3 regions of the Arthrobacter sp. NPDC056886 genome follow, and region 1 is predicted to be linked to each of the others. Evidence: predicted binding sites of a transcription regulator. Region 1 holds the regulator's gene; each other region holds the start of a gene.
The links. The regulator HrcA, encoded in region 1, represses chaperone genes, less so after heat shock. The targets are predictions, from matches to a motif close to TTNGCACTCGNNNNNNNCGAGTGCNAA.
Positions count from the first base shown of each region.

Region 2: groL (chaperonin GroEL) is a predicted target of HrcA. The motif match lies at 3,025-3,051, and genes of this name have one in related genera.
Region 3: groES (co-chaperone GroES) is a predicted target of HrcA. The motif match lies at 4,215-4,241, and genes of this name have one in related genera.

Region 1 covers NZ_JBHUBT010000006.1:317,399-324,301, forward strand. Annotated here, with positions in the region: gene ACFRJ8_RS12845 (NUDIX domain-containing protein) at 1-272, shown strand, start outside; gene ACFRJ8_RS12850 (hypothetical protein) at 536-1,654, shown strand; gene ACFRJ8_RS12855 (GerMN domain-containing protein) at 1,961-2,887, shown strand; gene ACFRJ8_RS12860 (16S rRNA (uracil(1498)-N(3))-methyltransferase) at 2,961-3,734, opposite strand; gene dnaJ (molecular chaperone DnaJ) at 3,737-4,867, opposite strand; gene hrcA (heat-inducible transcriptional repressor HrcA) at 4,945-5,958, opposite strand; gene ACFRJ8_RS12875 (DUF3097 domain-containing protein) at 6,289-6,903, shown strand, end outside.
Region 2 covers NZ_JBHUBT010000011.1:62,973-69,875, forward strand. Annotated here, with positions in the region: gene ACFRJ8_RS18565 (RNase H family protein) at 1-1,060, opposite strand, end outside; gene groL (chaperonin GroEL) at 1,205-2,842, opposite strand; gene ACFRJ8_RS18575 (ABC transporter substrate-binding protein) at 3,138-4,400, opposite strand; gene ACFRJ8_RS18580 (cold-shock protein) at 4,460-4,663, opposite strand; gene ACFRJ8_RS18585 (LytR C-terminal domain-containing protein) at 4,823-5,464, opposite strand; gene ACFRJ8_RS18590 (DUF3263 domain-containing protein) at 5,558-5,899, opposite strand; gene ACFRJ8_RS18595 (uracil-DNA glycosylase) at 6,017-6,823, shown strand; gene ACFRJ8_RS18600 (siderophore-interacting protein) at 6,875-6,903, shown strand, end outside.
Region 3 covers NZ_JBHUBT010000003.1:176,321-183,223, reverse strand. Annotated here, with positions in the region: gene ACFRJ8_RS06640 (acyltransferase family protein) at 1-633, opposite strand, end outside; gene ACFRJ8_RS06635 (DUF389 domain-containing protein) at 837-1,805, shown strand; gene groL (chaperonin GroEL) at 2,067-3,677, opposite strand; gene groES (co-chaperone GroES) at 3,759-4,055, opposite strand; gene ACFRJ8_RS06620 (LPXTG cell wall anchor domain-containing protein) at 5,353-5,787, opposite strand; gene ACFRJ8_RS06615 (SAM-dependent methyltransferase) at 5,853-6,903, shown strand, end outside.

The DNA.
Region 1 (6,903 bases):
TCGAAGAAGTCGCAGTGACAATAGTCCCGCCCAGCAACGCTCCCTCGTTTACGGTGCAGGCCAACGAGGGCTCGCCTAACGGGTTGGCGCTCTCAGGGTGGGTCATGGACGCCTGGTCAGGCGAGCCTGCGAACGTGGCCACGGATGAACACTCCGAAATCCGATGGCTCAGCCCTGACGATGCCCTCGGATTGGACCTCGCGCACACCTCCTACATCGGAGTACTTCGAAACCTCAGACCGTCACGGAGCGACGGCGCCCCGTCGAGATGACATCTGCCGATGGAGTGCTCAACTGGACGAGCGGACCCGGCACACTGACGCTGAGAGCTAACTAGGGCCAAACCGCCAGAGCCGAGGCGCCGGGCTCTGGGTGCGCGCTGGGGGTATAGTCATCGCATGCTCTCTAGGCGTCGATTTATTTGCCCCCGACCGGTTCCCGGTCGCGAGGGCTCTGAGGCGCGCGCCTAGGTCCTGGCGCCGGATTGAGTCCGGGGGGAAGAACCCACAACTCGATCCGAACACAAGGACCAGCCATGCTCACGTACCTCCGCCCCTCCGAGCTCCACGACGCTTTAACCATCCGAGATCTTTCAGATCCGGACGACCGGCCCCATGCGATGCAGACGCTGTTGCAGGGCATCACCGACGCTCTGTGCCGTGAATGGGGAGTGCCAGAGCGAATCGTCCGCCACAGCCCCCTGGTGAGTGTGGCCGACAACTACGATCGCCTAGGGTTCAGCGCGTCGGACGTAACGCGGGATCAAAGATACTCCCGCTACGTCAGCCCAACGGTCATGCTCCGCAGCCACACCTCGGCTTCCATCCCGTCGCAGCTGCGGGCACTGGACGCCGATGCCTCAATCGACGAGCTCTGGGCCGTCCCCGGCCTGGTCTATCGACGCGACAGTATCGACCGCACCCACGTGGGAACTCCCCACCAGGTCGACCTGTGGCGCGTCAGCTCGCGCGGACAACTCGGCGCCGACACCCTGCAGGAGATGATCGGATCGCTGGTGCAGGCGGTGCTTCCGGGGGCCCGATGGCGCGCAGTTGCAGCCTTGCATCCCTACACCAGAGAAGGCCTGCAGGTCGATGTCCTCATGGACGGCGAGTGGCTCGAACTAGCAGAATGCGGGCTCATGGCGCCTCATCTCTTCCCCGAAGCAGGCCTGGATCCTACAAGGTGGTCTGGACTGGCTCTCGGGATGGGTTTGGACCGGGCACTGATGCTCCGCAAAGGCATCCCCGACATCCGGTTGCTGCGATCTGCGGACGAGCGAATCAAAAAGCAGATGTTGGACCTGTCCCGTTGGAAACCGGTCTCGCAAATGCCCTCCATCCGCAGAGACATCTCCATTGTGGTGTCCGCGGACATGGATACTGAAGTGCTCGGCGACCGAGTGCGAACAGCATTAGGCGCGAAGGCTGAGGATCTGGAACGCGTCGAACTCTTGGCCCTAACTTCCTATCGAGACCTCCCCGCAACAGCGCGGCAACGACTTCGCATCCGTGATGGCCAGGCCAATGCACTGATACGTCTGGTGCTGCGTCCTCTCGCTCGGACCATGACAGATCCAGAGGCGAATCAAATCCGAGACGATGTCTACTTGGCCCTGCATGAGGGGCCAGTCCGGGAGCTCATCGCAGGATAGAGCTGCGCCGGCCTTCCCCTGCGTGCCAAGGAACCGGTGCCCTGCGCGAAATTAGGTATCAACTTTGTATCGGCCTCATATCGTTCCCGTTGCAGTTCCCGCGCCGGGGCGGAAACCCGGCTGCCGCGCCGTGCCCGTGTGCCATGCTGGAATCCGGCTGTCCCAGGATCGCCGGGCCACTCTCCGGCAGGTGAAGGATATGCGGACACCAGCGGTCCAGGACGGCTACAAACAGATCATCGCCCCGGGACGCGGGGCACAAGAAGGGACAGCAGCATCAGGAAGCGTGAAGTTCAGCAGCCAACGGTGGGGCGCGTCCGCCGCGCCGCGCTGGCGCTGGCGCTGCCCGCCGCCCTCCTCCTGTCCGGCTGCGTGGCGACGCCGCAGAGCGGCATCACGAACTCCAGCAGCCCGTCGGAGCTCATTCCTGCGCCGGCGTCGGGCGTCCCCACCACCAGCGCTCCGCTCGAAACAGCCCAGACGTCGAACAAGGCTCCGGTGTATTGGATCGGCAGGAGCAATGACAACGCGTTCCTCTACCGCGAGTTCCGCGATGTCCCGGATCAGGACAACCCCGTCACCCGCGCTCTCCGGGTGATGATGTCCGAGACGCCGCTGGACCCGGATTTCTTCACGCCCTGGCAGAACCCGAAGAAGCTGGCTACGTCGATTTCCGGCAAGAATGTCATCACGGTGGATGTCTCCGCGGATGCCTTCAACAGCAACGTGGATGCGTCCATGGCTGAGCGAGCCATCCAGCAGCTGGTCTACACGGCGACGGCTGCCGCGGCCAGCGCAGGCCTCATCGATGCCGGACAGCAGGCCCAGGTGGTCGTCCTGGTTGACGGTCACACGGACTACGTGGCCTTCAACCACGTCCGGCTGGGCGAGCCGACCTCCCGCGGCGCCGGTATGGTGGCACCCGTGTGGATCATCGATCCGCAGGAAGGCACGTCAGTGGCCGACGGTTCGGTCAAAATCAGCGGCCGGAGCACCGTCCAGGGCGGAAAGCTCCGCTGGGCGATCCTCAAGGTAGACGGCGACGGCGACAACGCCAAGACGGCCTACCTCAACGGCAACGCCACGGCCTCGGCCGACTCAACCCAGTCCGGGTTGTTCACCTTGTCCGTGAACCTCGGCCCGGGCAACTACGAAGTCCGCGTGTCCCAGGTGGACGCGTCCGACAGCGCCAAGGAAGTGTTCCAGGACACCCGCGGCTTCACCGTTAAGTAGTCTGCTAAATAGCCTGGCGCACTAAATAGTCCCGCGAGCCTTAACGTCAGGAAGCCACCACGCAGGCGGCCGGTCACCAGCGGCCGAGGACGTCGCTGGCCAGCACGGTGGCGGCAGGCCCGGCGGTGGACGAGCGCAGCACATGGTGCCCCAACAGGGCCGTGACCGCCCCTGCGTCGCACAACCTGGTCACCTCCCGCGGGCTGATGCCGCCCTCGGGACCCACGATCAGCAGCACTTCACGGGACCCGGCGTCGCCAGGCTGCGCGGTTTCCAGCCATGATTCCAGTACCTGCCGCAGCGGGCGGACTGCATCTTCGTGCAGGATGACCGCCAGGTCTGCGGCCGCCACGGCCGCCTGCAGCGCGGCGCCGTCGACTGCCGCCCGGACCTCCGGAATCCAGGCGCGGCGCGCCTGCTTGGCGGCTGCCGTCACCACTGACTGCCATTTGGCGTGTGCCTTCGCGGCCCGTTCAGCCTTCCACCGCACAATGGACCGCTCCGCCTGCCAGGGAATGACGGCGTCGATGCCCAGCTCGGTGGCTGTCTCGGCCGCAAGCTCGTCGCGGTCGCCTTTGGCGAGGGCCTGGACCAGGACCAGCCGGGTCCCGGGCCGCGGCTCATCGGCAAGGTCGAGGCATTCGACGGTCAGCTCACCGGGCAGGGCGGCAGTCACCGTGCCGGTCAGCCGTTTGCCCGCGCCGTCGGCGATGTCCACGGACTCGCCGACGGCGATCCGCTTGACGGTGACAGCGTGGCGGGCCTCGGCGCCCTCCAGGACGAAGGCGGAGCCGGGGACCTGCTGGTCCAGCGTGCCGGGGGCGGTGAAGAAGACCGGGTTACTCACCGCTACAGGTTACCGAGCCGGTCCCGGAGTTTGGCGAAGACGCCGCCGCTGGCCGCGAGCTTCCCGGCGGTGAAGTGTTCGCCGCGCAGCTTGGCCAGTTGGCGGAGCAGGTCTTCCTGGGCGGCATCGAGCTTGCCGGGTGTTTCGACCTGCAGGTGCACTTTCAGGTCACCGCGCCCGTGGCCGCGCAGATGGGTGACACCAAGGCCGCGCAGGGTGATGATCTCGCCCGACTGGGTGCCAGCCCGGACGTCGATCTCCTGCTGCCCGTCGAAGGTGTCGAGGCTGATTTCGGTGCCGAGCGCGGCGGCCGTCATCGGGATGTTGAGGCTCGCGTGCAGGTCGTCGCCGTCCCGGACGTACGTGGCGTCGTTGTTGACACGGATCTCCACGTACAGGTCCCCGGCCGGACCGCCGGCGGGGCCTGCCTCGCCCTGGCCGGACAACTGGATGCGGGTGCCGGTGCCAACGCCGGCCGGCACCTTGACGGTCAGCGAGCGGCGGCTGCGGATCCGCCCCTGGCCGTTGCATTCGTTGCAGGGGTCCTTGATGACGGTGCCGAAGCCCTCACAGGATCCGCAGGGGGCCGAGGTCATGACCTGGCCCAGGATGGAGCGCACAGCGCGCTGGACCTGGCCGCTGCCGCCACAGATATCGCAGCGCACCGGGTGAGTGCCCTCGCGGCAGCAGGAGCCCTCGCACGTCGGGCAGACCACAGCCGTGTCCACCTCGAGCTTCTTGTTGACGCCGAACACCGCGTCACGGAGGTCGATCCGCACGCTTATCAGTGCGTCCTGGCCGCGGCGGACCCGGGACGCCGGGCCGCCCTGGCCGCCGCCCGCGCCGAAGAAGGTCTCGAAGATGTCCTGGAAGGCGAAGCCCTGGCCCGAGTAGCTGCCGCCGCCGAAGCCGTTGTCGGTGCCGTTCTCGTTGCCGGTGGTGTCATACACCCGCCGCTTCTGCGGATCGGAGAGAACCTCATAGGCGTGGGTGACGGCCTTGAACCGGTCCGAGGCGTCTTCTCCCGGGTTCACGTCCGGGTGGAGGGTCCGGGCCAGTTTCCGGTAGGCCTTCTTGATCTCCTCCCCCGTTGCGTCGCGGGAGACTCCAAGAACGTCATAGTGGCTGGTCAAAGTCTGTATCTCTTCCTTTTTGTACTGCCGGTGGGGCACTGCCTGTGGGGCAAGAAGTCGTGTTGGTCCCAGGCCCGTCAGGGCCCCAGGATCCTCGAAAGGTAGCGGGCCACCGCGCGGACGGCGGCCATGGTGGTGGGATAGTCCATCCGGGTGGGTCCAAGGACGCCGACCTTGGCCGTGGCGTCCGGGCCGTAGGCGGTGGCCACCACCGAGGCCTCGGCGAGACCGTCGTAGGGGTTTTCCCGCCCGATGCTGACGGTCACACCGCGGGGGTCTTCGGCCATTTCGCTGAGCAGGCGGAGCATGACCACCTGTTCCTCGAGCGCCTCCAGCACGGGGCCGATGCTGAGCGGGAAGTCCACATTGGACCGCGCCAGGTTCGCCGTGCCGGCCATGACCATGCGCTCCTCGCGACTGCTCGTGGCCAGGGCCTCCAGGCCGCGGGCCAGCGCCTGCGCCGGACCACGGCGCGCAGGCGGGCCACCGGCGACGACGGCGGGCAGCAGCTGGGGCAGCAGGCTCAGCGGGGTTCCGGTGAGGCTCGCCAGGAAGCGCGTGCGCAGCTCCGCCAGGGCGTCGTCGGGAATGTCCTGCCCGACGTCGATGACGCGCTGCTCCACTTTGCCGGTGTCCGCGATGAGGACGATCAGCACCTTCCGGGGGGCCAACAGCACGAACTCTATATGCCGCACCCTCGCGCGGCTAAGCAGCGGATACTGCACGACGGCGACCTGGTTGGTCAGGTGGGAGAGGAGCCTTACGGTCCGGTCGAGGATGTCGTCGAGGTCCTCGGATCCTTCCAGCAATGCCTGGATGGCCCGGCGCTCGGCGTGGGACAACGGCTTCACCGCTGAGATCTGGTCGACGAAGAGCCGGTAGCCCTTGTCGGTGGGGATCCGGCCGGCGCTGGTGTGCGGCGCCGTGATCAGACCTTCGTCTTCCAGCGCCGCCATGTCATTTCGGATGGTGGCACTGGACACGCCGAGATGATGCCGTTCTACGAGCGCTTTGGAACCAACGGGCTCACGCGAATGGACGTAGTCCTCCACGATGGCGCGCAGCACTTCGAGTTTGCGCGGTTCGCTCACGCTCCACCTCCAATCGACTGTCCCGCAGCCGGTGCCACCCGCCTTGTCCCGTTTGCGTCCAGAAGTAGTACCGAGAGGTAATACAGAGACGGCCGTCTTGGGGACAAGGGTTAGCACTCGACATGCCTAAGTGCTAACCAGTCTAATATGAGTCGCCGCGTTGTTAGCATTGGATTCGCTCCAGGCGTGGCCCGCGGGGCCGCGATTCCCGTCACGCCGGTGCCGGGACCGTGGCCGCCGCTGCCGTTGCCGCGCCACCGCGGCCCGGTTCCGGACCCGGAGAGTTCCACTGACCGCCGTACATTCCGAGTGCAAAGTAAGCGTGTAGAGATGTCGTACCAGAACTGGGGACCCCAGGACCTGTCCGCCCCCGCCAAGACCCAGTTGCCGGAAGTCCCCGTGGAACGCGGGATGGTCCTCGAGGAGGTCCAGTCCGGCTGGGTGGGAGCCGTGACCCGGGTGGAGAAGTCCGGCGGCATGCATGTGGTGGCACTGGAGGACCGGCGGGGCAAGTCCCGGTCCTTCCGCCTCGGCTTTGGCTTCCTGTTGGAGGGCCAGCCGATCCGACTGATGCCTCCGGCCCCGAAGAAGGCGGCGCCGACCGCCGGTGCCGGCCGCACGGCGTCGGGCTCGGTCCGGGTGGCGGGGCACCGCGCCCAGGTGGCCAAGGCCAGCCGCATCTGGGTGGAGGGAAAGCACGACGCCGAACTGGTGGAGAAGGTCTGGGGCGATGATCTCCGCGTGGAGGGCATCGTCGTCGAACCCCTGCACGGCATTGACGACCTCGCGGGCGCCGTGGCGGAATTCGGTCCGGGCCCCGGCCGCCGCCTCGGCGTGCTCGTGGACCACCTGGTGCCCAACTCCAAGGAGTCACGGATCGCCGACGCCGTGATGGCCTCACCGGGCGCCGCCGGCAACGTCCTGATTGTGGGCCACCCTTACGTG
Region 2 (6,903 bases), on a different contig from region 1:
CGTCGCGGGTGTGGCTGCGGTACGTCAGGAGCATGGTCTTCTCACCCAACCGGTCCGCGCCCAGCAGCTCCAGCTCCACGGGTCCGCCCGGGTTGTCCTCAAGCGACATCATCATGGCGTCGCGGGTCCAGAGCCTGCCGGAGCTGCCGATCTCGGTGAAGTCCGGATGGAGCAGGACGCCTGCGCGGCCCAGGTCCGCCCGGGTTTCCGGGCGGAGCAGTTCCCGCTCGAGGGACTCGACGACGGCTTCGGGGCTGGCCTCCGCCAGTGCCACGGCCGGTTCCTCTTCGAGTTCGCTGAAGAGGTCCGGTTCGTCGTAGGCCCCCGGTGCGCCAAAGAGTTCCTGCTGGCCGGAAGGCGCCGGGGCCGGCTGCGCCCGGGTCGCGGCCGGCCGCGCGGCCTGCTCGGGGGCGGTCCTTGGGGCCGTCTCCGGGGCGGTCTGCGGCATCGCGGAACCGGCCTGGCCCGCCGGCTGCGTCCCGCCCTGCTGCGTCCCGCCCTGCTGTGTCCCGCCCTGCTGTGTCCTGCCCGGCTGTGTCCTGCCCGGCTGTGTCCTGCCCGGCTGTGTCTCGCCCTCCGGCGGCTGGCCCTCCGGTGACCCGAAGCCAGGTCCCTGCCGGACCGCCACGCCCTGCTGGTACGCCGTGGCCGCTGCGCGGGCACGGACGTCGGCAGCTTCGTTGAGCTCGTGACCTGCATGGCCCCGCACCCACTCGAAGGTGTACTTGCGGCCCACGAGCGCCTGGTCGATGTCCTTAAGGAGGTCCACGTTCAGCACCGGCTTGCCGTCGGCCTTGCGCCAGCCCTTGCGCTTCCAGCCTGGCATCCACTTGGTCACCGCGTTGATGACGTACTGGCTGTCGCAGAGGATCAGCAGGTCTTCCCCGGGCACGTGTGCCGTCGCCCGGAACAGGTCCAGCACCGCCATCAGCTCGCCCTGGTTGTTCGTACCGTGGGGCCATCCACCGGCCCGCCAGCAGTCGTCATTCACGTACCAGGCCCAGCCGGCCGGGCCGGGATTTCCTAAGGCCGAACCGTCGGCCGCTGCTGTAATCGTCACTGACCTATCCTGTCAGACCCTGCCGACACCCACCGCAACAACGGAGGGAGGGTGCTGGGCGTGGACTGCATTAACGCCAACGGCGGCCCCACCCGAAGGTGGGACCGCCGTCGTCGAACAGCCGGTGGAGGCTAGCGCGGGTGGTTAGAAGCCGCCCATGCCGCCCATGCCGCCCATGTCGTCGCCGCCGCCCATCTGGGCGCCAGCCTTCTCGGGCTTGTCGGCTACAACGGCCTCGGTGGTGAGGAACAGGCCGGCGATGGAAGCCGCGTTCTGCAGGGCAGAGCGGGTTACCTTGACCGGGTCGTTGATGCCAGCGGCCAGCAGGTCGACGTACTCGCCGGTGGCTGCGTTGAGGCCGTGGCCTGCGGGCAGGCCGCGGACCTTGTCCACCACGACGCCGGGCTCGAGGCCGGCGTTGAAGGCGATCTGCTTCAGCGGGGCGTCGATGGCAACGCGGACGATGTTCGCGCCCGTTGCCTCGTCACCGGAGAGCTGCAGGTTCGCGAACGCCTTGGCGCCGGCCTGGATCAGAGCAACGCCACCGCCGGCGACGATGCCCTCTTCGACAGCAGCCTTGGCGTTGCGGACAGCGTCCTCAATGCGGTGCTTGCGTTCCTTGAGCTCGACCTCGGTTGCGGCACCGGCCTTGATGACTGCAACGCCACCGGCCAGCTTGGCCAGGCGCTCCTGCAGCTTCTCGCGGTCGTAGTCGGAATCCGAGTTCTCGATCTCGGCGCGGATCTGGGACACGCGGCCGGCGATCTGGTCGGCGTCGCCGGCACCCTCGACGATCGTGGTCTCGTCCTTGGTGACAACAACCTTGCGGGCCTTGCCAAGGAGTTCGAGTCCGGCGGTCTCAAGCTTGAGGCCGACTTCCTCGGAGATGACCTGGCCACCGGTGAGGATGGCGATGTCGGCCAGCTGCGCCTTGCGGCGGTCGCCGAAGCCCGGAGCCTTGACGGCGACGGACTTGAAGGTGCCGCGGATCTTGTTGACGATCAGGGTGGCCAGGGCCTCGCCCTCGATGTCTTCGGCAATGATCAGCAGCGGCTTGTTGGACTGCATGACCTTTTCGAGGACAGCAACCAGTTCCTTGACGTTGGAGATCTTGGAGTTGACGATCAGGATGTACGGATCCTCAAGGACCGTTTCCTGGCGCTCGGCGTCGGTGACGAAGTAGGCGGAGATGTAGCCCTTGTCGAAGCGCATGCCTTCGGTCAGCTCCAGCTCGAGGCCGAACGTGTTCGACTCCTCGACCGTGATGACGCCTTCCTTGCCGACCTTGTCGAGGGCTTCGGCGATCAGGGCGCCGATCTCGTTGTCGCCAGCAGAGATGGACGCGGTGGCGGCGATCTCTTCCTTGGTCTCGATTTCCTTGGCGGAGGCCAGGAGCTCGACGGTCACGGCGTCAACAGCCTTCTCGATGCCGCGCTTGAGGGACAGCGGGTCAGCGCCGGCCGCGACGTTGCGCAGGCCTTCCTTGACCAGGGCCTGTGCGAGCACAGTTGCCGTGGTGGTGCCGTCGCCTGCGACGTCATCCGTCTTCTTGGCAACTTCCTTGACCAGCTCGGCGCCGATCTTCTCGTAAGGGTCATCCAGCTCGATCTCCTTGGCGATGGAAACACCATCGTTGGTGATCGTGGGGGCGCCCCACTTCTTTTCGAGGACGACGTTGCGTCCCCGCGGGCCGAGGGTGACCTTGACGGCGTCGGCGAGGATGTTCAGGCCCCGCTCAAGACCGCGGCGTGCCTCTTCATCAAATGCAATGATCTTGGCCATAACGGCAGTAGTCCTTTCGGGACAGTCGTTAAGAATGAACCTTCGCTGTGGTGCCCGCGACGGACGATTCCTACCCCGCGGCCTCTGTATGCCGCTGGGTCCGGGATCTCACCCCAGCAAGGTGTTCCTTTAGCTCCTGGACCGGCTGCCCCACTTCGCGGCCGGGCGAACCGGGCGTCGTGTTAGCAGTCGATGCGCTGGAGTGCTAAATCAATAATTAGCACTCCCCCGGGGAGAGTGCAAGCAGTGCCCGGCAGGAACCGCCCGCCACGCGGGGACAATACGCTAGGAGCGATCAGCCGCCGCTGCTGCTGGCGCTCTCCGTGCCGGTCATTGTGGGCAGGTTGTCCTCGCCGTAGGTGTAGACGATGTAGTTCGCCTCGGAGATGTCCCCGTGGGAATCAAACTTGATCCGTCCGGACTGGCCGTCATAGTCAGGGCGCTTGCCCGCATGGAGGACGTCCACGCATTCCTGGTAGCTCGTGCACGACTCGCTCGGGGGCTGGCCGGCGGCCTGTCCGCCCGCTGGCGCAGTTCCGCCGGAGACCCCCACGAGGGATGCCGCGATGGAGGTTCCGGCGTCGTCTTCTGCCGCGGCGGCAGCGACGGCGGCGAGGATGACGGCGTCGTACGTCTCGGAGGCAAACACCATGTCCTTCAGCCCGGGGTCAACGGCAACAAGGTCCTCCTGGAAGGCGGCGGAGGGGAACACGCCGGGCAGGACCCCACGTGCGCCCTCGAGCGCCCGCGTGCCCACTCCGGAGCCATACCGGCTGACGGCCGCGTCGCTGAGGACAAGTTTTTTGCCGGCCAGGCCGGCGTTGTTCAGTTCGGCGATGGCACCCTGCGCGCCGTCGCGCGATACCAGGACGACGGCGTCGGGATTTGCGGCCTTGGCGGTGGCGGCAGCCTGCTGTGCCTGGCCGGGAGTGAACTCCGCGTCCGCCACGACGTCCAGCCCGGACTGTTTCGCCGCACCGGCGACGGCGGAGGCGACGTCCTTGCCGTAGTCGCCTTTCTCGTGCAGCACGGCCAGAGTCTTGGCGCCGCCGTCTTGGGCCAGCTTGGCGAGGGCGGACGCCTGCGCGATGTCGGCTGCCGAGGTGCGGAAATAGTAGCCGCCGCTCTTGTAGTTGCTGAGCCCGCTGGCAGAGTTGGCCGGCGAGATGACGGCTACCTTGGCGTTGGCCAGTACGTCGATCGCAGCAGGAGCGCGGCTGGAATCAGTCGGACCGATCACGACGTCAGCCTTGGCGGCAACCAGCGCTTTCGCCTGCGCGGCGGTGTCAGCGCTGATGGTTTCCGGCAGGAGCTCCACCGGCTTGCCTTTGTGGCCACCGGCCGCGTTGATCTCCTTGACGGCGAGTTTGGCGGCCGCGAGCTGAGGGGCGTTGAGGAAGTTCTGCCGCCCCGTGTTGTCCAGGATCAGGCCGATGCGCAATGTGCCGTCACCGCTGGCGTCGGCGCTGGCCACGCGGGCGCTGCCTGCAGGTCCCAGGCAGCCCGTCAGGGTCACGGCCGCGAGGGTGCCCGCCGCCAGGGCACGGCGCAGCGGCAAAGTTCTTCCTGGGCGCCCTGCCGCGTCCCGCCGGGGGTTCTTGATGAAAGCCAGTGCCACTAGGCGGGCCGGACGCTTTCAGCCTGCGGGCCCTTTTCGCCCTCGCCGACTTCAAGCTCCACCCGCTGGCCCTCGTCCAGGGCGCGGTAGCCTTCCCCGACAATCGCGGACCAGTGCACGAAGACGTCGTTCTCGGAACCGTCCACGGTGATGAAGCCGTAGCCCTTCTCGGCGTTGAACCATTTGACGGTTCCCAGTGCCATGGTGTCCACACTTTCAGCTAGCTTGCGTGCGGCCCACCTCGATGTGCGCCGCAGACTGCGAAGAGAAATCCGCAGATACTGTACCCACAGCGTCCCTCAGGAACGCCGACGGCGGGCAGGTCCGCCGTCGAATAGTTATTGAGGCGTAACCGGAATTGACTACTGGAAGCCGGGTCCCAGCACAACGACAAGGGGCACGTTGAACTCGGCGGAGTCCACCAGGGTGTCGATGCCCAGGAGCGTTCCGAGCGCCTCGGCATTGCCCTTCTGTTCCGCGCCGCTGTAGAAAATCACCGACGTCTGCTGCGGGACACCGCCCCAGTTCCCTGTCTGGCCCACGGTCCAGCCGGCGGAGCTGACGGTGCCGCCGACGCGGGTGGCGAGGCCAGCGGTGGTGGTCCCGTTGTAGATCGTCACCGGCTGCGTCTTGTCCACCCCGGCGGCTGCGGCGCTGGGCGTCGCTGAGGGCGTCGCCGACGGCGGCGCGGCGGCGGGTGCCGTGCTCGCAACTCCCGGGCTGGTCTGCGCGGGGCTGGGGCTCGCGGGGCCCGATGCGGACGGGCTACTGCTGGCGGACGCGGACGCTCTCTCACCGGCTGACACGGCCGCGGCCTGGCCTCCGGAGAACCCAAGCTTCGGCAGGATCAGGAAGGCCACCAGGCCAATGGCCAGCGCTACGAAGCCAGCCGCCAGGATGGGCGTCAGGCTCCGGCGGCGCGCTCCGGCGACGGCCCGGTGGACACCCTGCCGGGTAGAGGTCTCCGGGACCCGATCAAATTCATCCCGAGCGTATTTGGTCATGGTAAAACGACGTCCTTGCTGATTTCATACGGGGTGCCCGAGGCCGGAACGGACGCAACAGGACGTGCGCATCCGGCTGCTCGTGACGCGACTTTACGAATCTGTTCCCAGACGACGGGCAGTGCGGGCACGTTGGCGTGATGTACGTAGTCTACGCAATCTCTTGACCAGCATGGGATCGTGGGCCAGTGCATCCTCGGTATCGATGAGGGCATTGAGGATCTGGTAGTAGTGCGTGGCGGACAGATCGAACAGCTCGCGGATGGCCTGTTCCTTGGCCCCCGCGTACTTCCACCACTGCCGCTCCAGGGCCAGCATCTGCTGGTCGCGGGCGCTGAGCGGAGACTCCGCGGACACCCCACCGAGGTCCGCACCGGCAGCGGGGAACCCGACGGAATCCCCCGCGAGCACGTGCTCTTGCGCTGTTTCGGCCACGACACACTCCCTGGTTGATTCGGACAAACTGATCCGGCAAAAGTCAGTCCCATGCTACGGCCGAATGACAGGCTTGTCATTTGGCGGGGTGCCGGAGCGGCCGGCGTCTGCGGAAGAATGGGGGCTGTGTCCAACTCCGAACTTCCTTCCGAACCAGATTCCGACGCCTTGTTCGAACTGGAACCCGAAGCCATCGACAACCTCAGCTTCGAGGACCTTGCGCGCCGGTCGCTGAGCGATCTGGTCGCTCCAGACTGGGCAGAAGCGCTGGCGCCGGTGGAGGCGCAGCTGCGGGAGGCCCTCACCTTCCTCGCCGGCGAAGCGGCCGCCGGGCATGGCGTGCTGCCATCGCCGCCAAACCTGCTGCGGGCCTTCCGCCAGCCGCTGGCCGGTGTCCGGGTGTTGGTGGTGGGCCAGGACCCCTATCCGACGCCCGGGCACGCCGTGGGGCTGTCCTTCGCCGTAGACGGCGCCACCCGGCCGATCCCCCGCAGCCTGGCAAACATCTACAAGGAGCTTCACGCCGATCTCGGCATCCCGCCGCGCGTCCACGGGGACCTCAGCCGCTGGGCGGAACAGGGCGTACTGCTGCTGAACAGGGTGCTCAGTGTCCGGGCCGGCGCGGCGGGCTCGCACCGGAACAAGGGCTGGGAAGCCGTCACGGCGACGGCCATCCGGGCAGTTGCCGGCCGCGCGTCCGCCTCCGGCGCGGGCCACGCTCCCCTTGTCGTGATCCTGTGGGGGAAGGACGCCGAGTCCGTGCGGCCGCTGCTGGGATCCGCTGCCGTCATCGCCAGCGCCCACCCCAGCCCGCTCTCGGCCTCCCGCGGATTCTTCGGATCGCGGCCCTTTAGCCGGGCCAACGCCCTGCTGCAGGAACAGGGCAACGGGACGGTCGACTGGGAACTGCCGCCGCTGCCGTAACAGGCATTCGTCCGGAGCTCCCGGCCAGGGTTCTTGGTTAGGCTTAGCTGCATGACTTCCGTCCCCGCCGCCACCACCGC
Region 3 (6,903 bases), on a different contig from region 1:
GATGGCGCCGAAGGCCACGGCCAGCAGGGACCGGTATCGCAGCAGCGCGTGGTCCTGGCCGGTCCCTCGGCTGAGCAGGCGACGGAGCAGTCGGGAAAGAAGGGCCGTGCCGGCGAAGATGAGCGGCCAGAGCACGAACACCTGGCCCTGGATCGAGAGTGACCAGAAGTGCTGGAGCGGGCTCGCGCCCGAATGGTCCTGGGCGTAGTAGTCCACGGCGCTGTCCGCCAGGAGCCAGTTCTGCCGGTACAGCAGGGAGGCCCAGGCCTGCTCGAGGACGTCGGGCCAGCGGCTTTGCGGCAGGATGGCCCAGGTGCCGGCGAGGACGCCGAGGATCACCACGACGACGGCGGGCAGCAGGCGTTTGAGCAGATGCAGCCAGTGGCTCAGCAGCCGGAGCGGCGCGCCGCTTTCGACTTTCCGCGTGAAGCTGAGGGTCATCAGGAATGCCGAAATGAGAAGGAAGATGTCTACGCCGCCGGAAACCCGGCCCAGCCACACGTGGTACGTGACCACCATGAGGACCGCGAGGGCGCGCAGGCCCTGGACTTCGGGGCGGTAGCTCGATTTTCGGCTCGCCGGAGAACCTGCGTCCGCCCTGGGCGGGGTGGCGATGGTTCGCTCGCTCGACACAGATAACCCTTCCGGCCAGTTTCCAAAACATCAATGTTACCGAAACGTAATTTTCTTGGCCAATCGCCGGCGCCCGCCGGGCCCCCGGAAAACCTGGCAGGGAGCCTCCACGCGCCCGGTTGCGGCGTACTCGCGGAGCCCGGACCGGCGGCGTCGGGTGCGGCGCGGAAGCTAGGCTGGGACGAGTCTGAGGAGGCCGCCAAGTGATCGTGCAGCTGCGCATTTGTGTCCCGGGAGAGTTGTCCGGAGTTGTTGTCGAAAGTTGTACGAGTCACGTCGGCGTCTCGGAAGTCGCGCTGGCCACGGGTGCTTCCGTCCTGCCGCCCGGGGACGTTATCCAGGTCCTGCTGGCGCGCGAATCCGTCGAGGGGCTCGTGGAGAAGCTCCACGTCCTCGATGTCCAGCAGCGCGGATCGATTTCGGTCCTCGAGCCGGACCTCGTGCTCTCAGACCGGGCCGACCGGGCGGAGGCGGAGGCGCCGGGTGAGGGCGCCGACGCCGTGATCTGGGACGAGGTGTCGCGGCAGACCGGCGAGGATTCGCGCCTGACGTGGAGTTTTCTGGCCTTCCTGGTCCTGGCGACCCAGCTGGCGGCCATCGGCATCGTGACCGACTCCACCATTGCGATCGTCGGCGCCATGGCCGTGGGCCCGGAGTTCGGCCCGCTGGCTGCGCTGGCCGTGGCCCTGGTCCGGCGCGAGCGGCGGCTCGGACGCGACGCGGCCGTGGCCCTCGGCGTCGGCTTTCCCGTGGCGATGCTGGCTGCCGCCCTGGCGGCGTGGCTGTCCGTGCCGCTCGGGCTGTTTCCCAGTGACGCGCTGAACCGCGGTTCAGCGGTTGAATTCATTTACCATCCGGGCCCTTACTCACTGATCGTCGCCGTCCTTGCCGGCATTGCCGGGATGCTGTCGGTCATCAGCCGGCGCTCTGCGGCGCTGATCGGGGTGTTCATTTCGGTCACCACAGTGCCGGCGGCGGGGTTTGTGGCTGTGGCGCTGGTCCTGGGCGAGTATCAGAAGGCGGCCGGCTCCGCCCTGCAGTTGTTCCTGAACCTGCTGGGAATCGTGGTGGCCGCCGTCGGGGTTCTCATCTTCTACCGGCTGGTGACCAAGCGGCTGTCGCCGGACGCCGCACTGCGGCTGCGGCGCAGGGCGGACGGTTCACGGCGTTGACGGCCGGGCGTTAGGACCCGACGGGTGTGGGACTGCCGGGCCGACCGACCGGACCCGCCGGGCCCAAGGGACTGCAGGAATGGGGCTGCCGCAACCAGAGACCGGCGGAATGCCGGACTGCCGGAATGCCGGGGTGTTCGCGCCAGCATCCGGGCAATTTGTAGCCGGAACCCTGCAGACGCGCGGCAGAACCCCGGCAGAGTCCCGAAAGACAAAAGGACGGCCCGGCAAGATGCCGGACCGTCCCTGTGCGGGCGGAGCCTAGTGCTTGTGCCCTGCGTGCTCGTCTTCGTCAGCCGGCTTTTCGACCACGAGGGTTTCCGTGGTGAGGACCAGTGCCGCGATGGATGCCGCGTTGCGCAGAGCCGCACGCGTCACCTTGACGGGGTCGATCACGCCGGCGGCGATCAGGTCTTCGTATTCGCCGGACTTGGCGTTGAAGCCCTGGTTCACGGCGGATTCGGCCACCTTGGCAACGACGACGTAGCCGTCGAAGCCGGCGTTCTGCGCGATCCAGCGCAGCGGCTGGGTCAGGGCGCGGCGGACGATGCCGACGGCCGCAGCCGCGTCACCTTCGAGGGCCTGGACGGCTGCGTCCTCGTCGAGCGCCTTCAGCGCGTGGATGAGGGCGGAACCGCCGCCTGCCACGATGCCTTCTTCGAGGGCAGCGCGGGTCGAGGACACAGCGTCCTCGATGCGGTGCTTCTTTTCCTTCAGCTCAACCTCGGTGGCAGCGCCAACCTTGATCACGCCGATGCCGCCGGCCAGCTTGGCCAGGCGTTCCTGCAGCTTTTCCTTGTCCCAGTCCGAATCGGTCCGGGTCAGCTCGGCGCGCAGCTGGGCAACACGGGCGGCGACGTCCTCGGCCGAACCGGCGCCGTCGACGATCGTGGTGTTGTCCTTGGTGACCGTGATGCGGCGTGCGGTGCCAAGCACCTCGAGGCCAACGGTGTCCAGGCTCAGGCCCAGCTCCGCGGAGACAACCTGCGCACCCGTGAGGGTCGCGATGTCCTGGAGCATGGCCTTGCGGCGGTCACCGAAGCCCGGCGCCTTGACGGCGACGACGTTCAGCGTGCCGCGGATGCGGTTGACGATGAGCGTGGACAGGGCCTCGCCCTCGACGTCTTCGGCAATGATGAAGAGCGGCTTGGAGCTCTGCAGCGCCTTTTCCAGCAGCGGCAGGAAGTCCTGCACCGAGGAGATCTTGCCCTGGTTGATCAAGATCAGGGCGTCCTCGAGGACGGCTTCCTGGCGTTCTGCGTCGGTGACGAAGTACGGGGACAGGTAACCCTTGTCGAACTGCATGCCCTCGGTGAGGACCAGCTCGGTCTGCGTGGTGGAGGATTCCTCGATGGTGATCACACCATCCTTGCCGACCTTGCCGAATGCCTCGGCCAGGAGCTCGCCGACCTCGTCGCTCTGGGCGGAGATTGCGGCTACGTTGGCAACCTGCGTGCCTTCAACCGGGCGCGCGTTCTCCAGCAGGCGGGCGGCGACGGCCTCGACCGAAACCTCGATGCCACGCTTGATCTCGCCCGGCGCGGCGCCTGCCGCTACGTTGCGCAGGCCTTCCTTGACCAGGGCCTGGGCCAGGACGGTGGCGGTGGTGGTGCCGTCACCGGCAACATCGTTGGTCTTGGTGGCGACCTCCTTGGCAAGCTGCGCGCCAAGGTTCTCGTAGGGGTCGTCCAGCTCGACTTCACGGGCGATGGTCACGCCGTCGTTGGTGATCGTGGGGGCGCCCCACTTCTTGTCCAGTACGACGTTGCGGCCGCGCGGGCCCAGCGTGACCTTGACGGTGTTGGCGAGCTTATCGATGCCGGCTTCAAGCGACCGGCGGGCAGCGTCGTTAAACGCAAGCTGCTTTGCCATGGTTTTGTCCTTTCAAGACAGAACCCCGCGCAACTGATCCATACAATGCGTAAGGATCGGCTGCGCGGGGGTCCAAGAGAGTTACTTTACGACGATCGCCAGAACGTCGCGGGCGGAGAGCACGAGGTACTCGGTGCCGCCGGTCTTGACTTCGGTTCCACCGTACTTGGAGTAAATGACGACGTCGCCAACGGCAACGTCGATGGGAACGCGGTTGCCGTTGTCATCAAAGCGGCCGGGGCCTACTGCAACAACTTCGCCTTCCTGCGGCTTCTCCTGTGCGGAGTCCGGGATAACCAGGCCGGAAGCCGTGGTCTGCTCGGCTTCGAGCGGGCGGACAACAATACGATCCTCAAGAGGCTTAATAGAGACCGACACTCGGACCTCTCCTTTTCGTCAGAAAATTCGTGGACTATGAAGCGCTGATGCCAAGGCGCACAGACCGTCGTCGCGGTGCCGGCAGCATGCCTGGCGGAACGCGCTTCATGTATTAGCACCCTCCTAGGGAGAGTGCTAATGACGACTCTATGTAAATGGTTAGCACTCGGTCAAGGCGAGTGCCAGAAATTCGTTCGGGGTGAACATTTCCCCCGGTGGGACATGCCCATTCTTTGCCGCGGCGAGGGGACACTTGGGCCTCATGCTCACGGCCCGCGCTGAGCGATTGACATGTCCTCCGGGGTGCGGTTCAGGGCCGCCCGGTGGCACATGCTCACTCCTGGCACGGAGTAATGGACATGCTCAACGAGTGCCGGTGGGCCATAGGAACATGCCCAATCTTTGCCCCGACGAGAGGACACCTGGGCATCATGCTCTCTGTCTGCGCTGAGCAATGGACAGGCTCAAGCGGTTGCGGGCTGCTCGGGAGGACATGCTCACTCTTGGCGCCGAGCGACGGACTTGCTCAGCGGATTCGGGCTGCCCGAGGACATCCTCACTCTTGATGCTGGACCACGGGCATGCCCAACCAGTTCAGGCGAGGCAAAGGAACATGCCCAATCTTTGCCCCGACGAGAGGACACCTGGGCATCATGCTCTCTGCCTGTGCTGAGCAATGGACATGCTCAAGCGGTTGCGGGCTGCCCGGGAGGACATGCTCACTCTTGGCGCCGAGCGACGGACATGCTCAGCGGATTCGGGCGGCCCGAGGACATGCTCACTCTTGATGCTGGACCACGGGCATGCCAACCAGCGCAGGCGGGGCAATGGAACATGCCCAATCTTTGCCCCGACGAGAGGACACCTGGGCATCATGCTCTATGTTGGCGCTGAGCGACGGGCATGCTCAGCGGTTGCGGGCTGCGCTGGAGGACATGCCCAGTCCTGGTGCTCAGCGACGGACATGCCCAGCGGATTCGGGCTGCCCGAGGACATGCTCACTCTTGATGCTGGACCGAGGGCATGCCCAATCAGTTCAGGCGGGGCAAAGGACCATGCCCAATCTTTGCCCCGCCGAGAGGACACCTGGGCATCATGCTCACTCTTGGCGCCGAGCGACGGACATGCTCAGCGGTTGCGGGCCGCCCGGGAGGACATGCCCAGTCCTGGCGCTGAGCGACGGGCATGCTCAGAGGGTGCCGGCTGCCCGGGAGGACATGTCCACTCCGTGTGCCGAAGGGTGGGCATGTCCCGGGGACCGTGATCGCGTGACCGCGTGGCTGTCGCTAGCGCGCGCCTACTGGCCTGCGAGGTCTTCGAAGTCCACGTCCTGGCCGTCGTCTTCGTCCGTGTTCCGGCCTTCGTCGTTCCGGTGCCGGTACACCAGCACGCCCCCGGCGGCGGCCAGCAGGACTCCTGCAATGAGGAAGATGATGCCGCCGAGCCGGGCGGCAGCATAGGTGTCCCGGATGGCCCGGGCCTCGTCCGTGGCGTCCTGGACGTTCTTGCCGCCCACGGAATACACGGTGGCGTTGAAGGAATCGAGGAAGAAAATGATCACCAAGAGGGCGATGCTCACGACGGCGATCACAGCGCCGGCGATTAGTGCCGGCCGGGCGTACCGGGCCAGCCCCTGCGGGCTCCGGCGCCCCTGCCCGGCGTCGTCGTTCCCGGCCGCGCCCTGCCCGGTTGTGTCCGCTGAGGTGCTGTCGCCTGTGCCGCTGTCTTCCATCCGTCAAGCCTAGCCCCCGTGGTCCGGTCACAGCGTGCCCGCGGAGCTCAACTACGCTGGATGGCATGACTGACGCACCGCAGGAACATATTGCCCCGATCCTCACGCCCGAGGGCTGGGAGCTGCTGGCGTCGCTGGGCCCGTACCGCGAGGACGAGGCCTTCCGCCTGACTGCGGCGCTGCGCAAGGCCGGCCACTCCCCCGAGATGGTCTCTGCCGTGCTCACGCAGTCCCGGCTGCGGACCAAGGCCGAGGCCAAGTTCGGGGAGTTCGCCCGGCAGATGATCTTCACCAAGGCCGGCCTGGAGCAGGCCACCCGGCTGACGGTGGCGGCGCGGCACGCGCAGCGGTTCGCGGAAGCCGGGATCGGCCACGTTGCGGACCTCGGCTGCGGGCTCGGGGCGGACGCGATGGCTCTGGCCTCCCTGGACCTCGTGGTTACCGCGGTGGAAATGGACGAGGCGACCGCCGCCTGCGCCACGATGAACCTCATCCCGTTCCGCAACGCCACCGTGGTCCACGCGGACGCCACCTCGGTGTCGCTGGACGGCGTCGACGGCGTCTGGCTCGACCCGGCCCGACGCACCACATCCACCTCAGGAACCAAAAGGATCTGGGATCCGGAGGATTTCTCCCCTCCCCTGTCCTTCGTGGAGACGCTGGCTGGCTCCGGCCGCGCCGTCGGCGTCAAGATGGGCCCGGGCATGCCGCATGATTCCGTGCCGGCCGACTGCGAGGCGCAGTGGGTCTCCGTGGGCGGGGACGTGACCGAGGTGGCCCTGTGGTTCAACGCGGTGCGGCGCCCCGGGGTGCGGCGTGCCGCCCTGGTGCTCGGCCCGCAGGGTGCGGCCGAACTCACCAGCGGGGAGAACTTCGACGGCGGCCCGGTGGCGCCCGTGGGTCCCGTGGAGGGCTATCTGTATGAGCCCGACGGAGCAGTGATCCGTGCCGGGCTGGTGGCCGACGTCGCCCTCCAGCTGGGCGGGCACCTCGTGGACGAGCACATCGCCTACATCTGCGCCCCGGACCTGCAGGACACCCCGTTCGCCAGGGCTTACAAGGTCTTGGAGGTGATGCCGTTCAACGTCAAGGCGCTCAAGTCCTGGGTCAAGGACG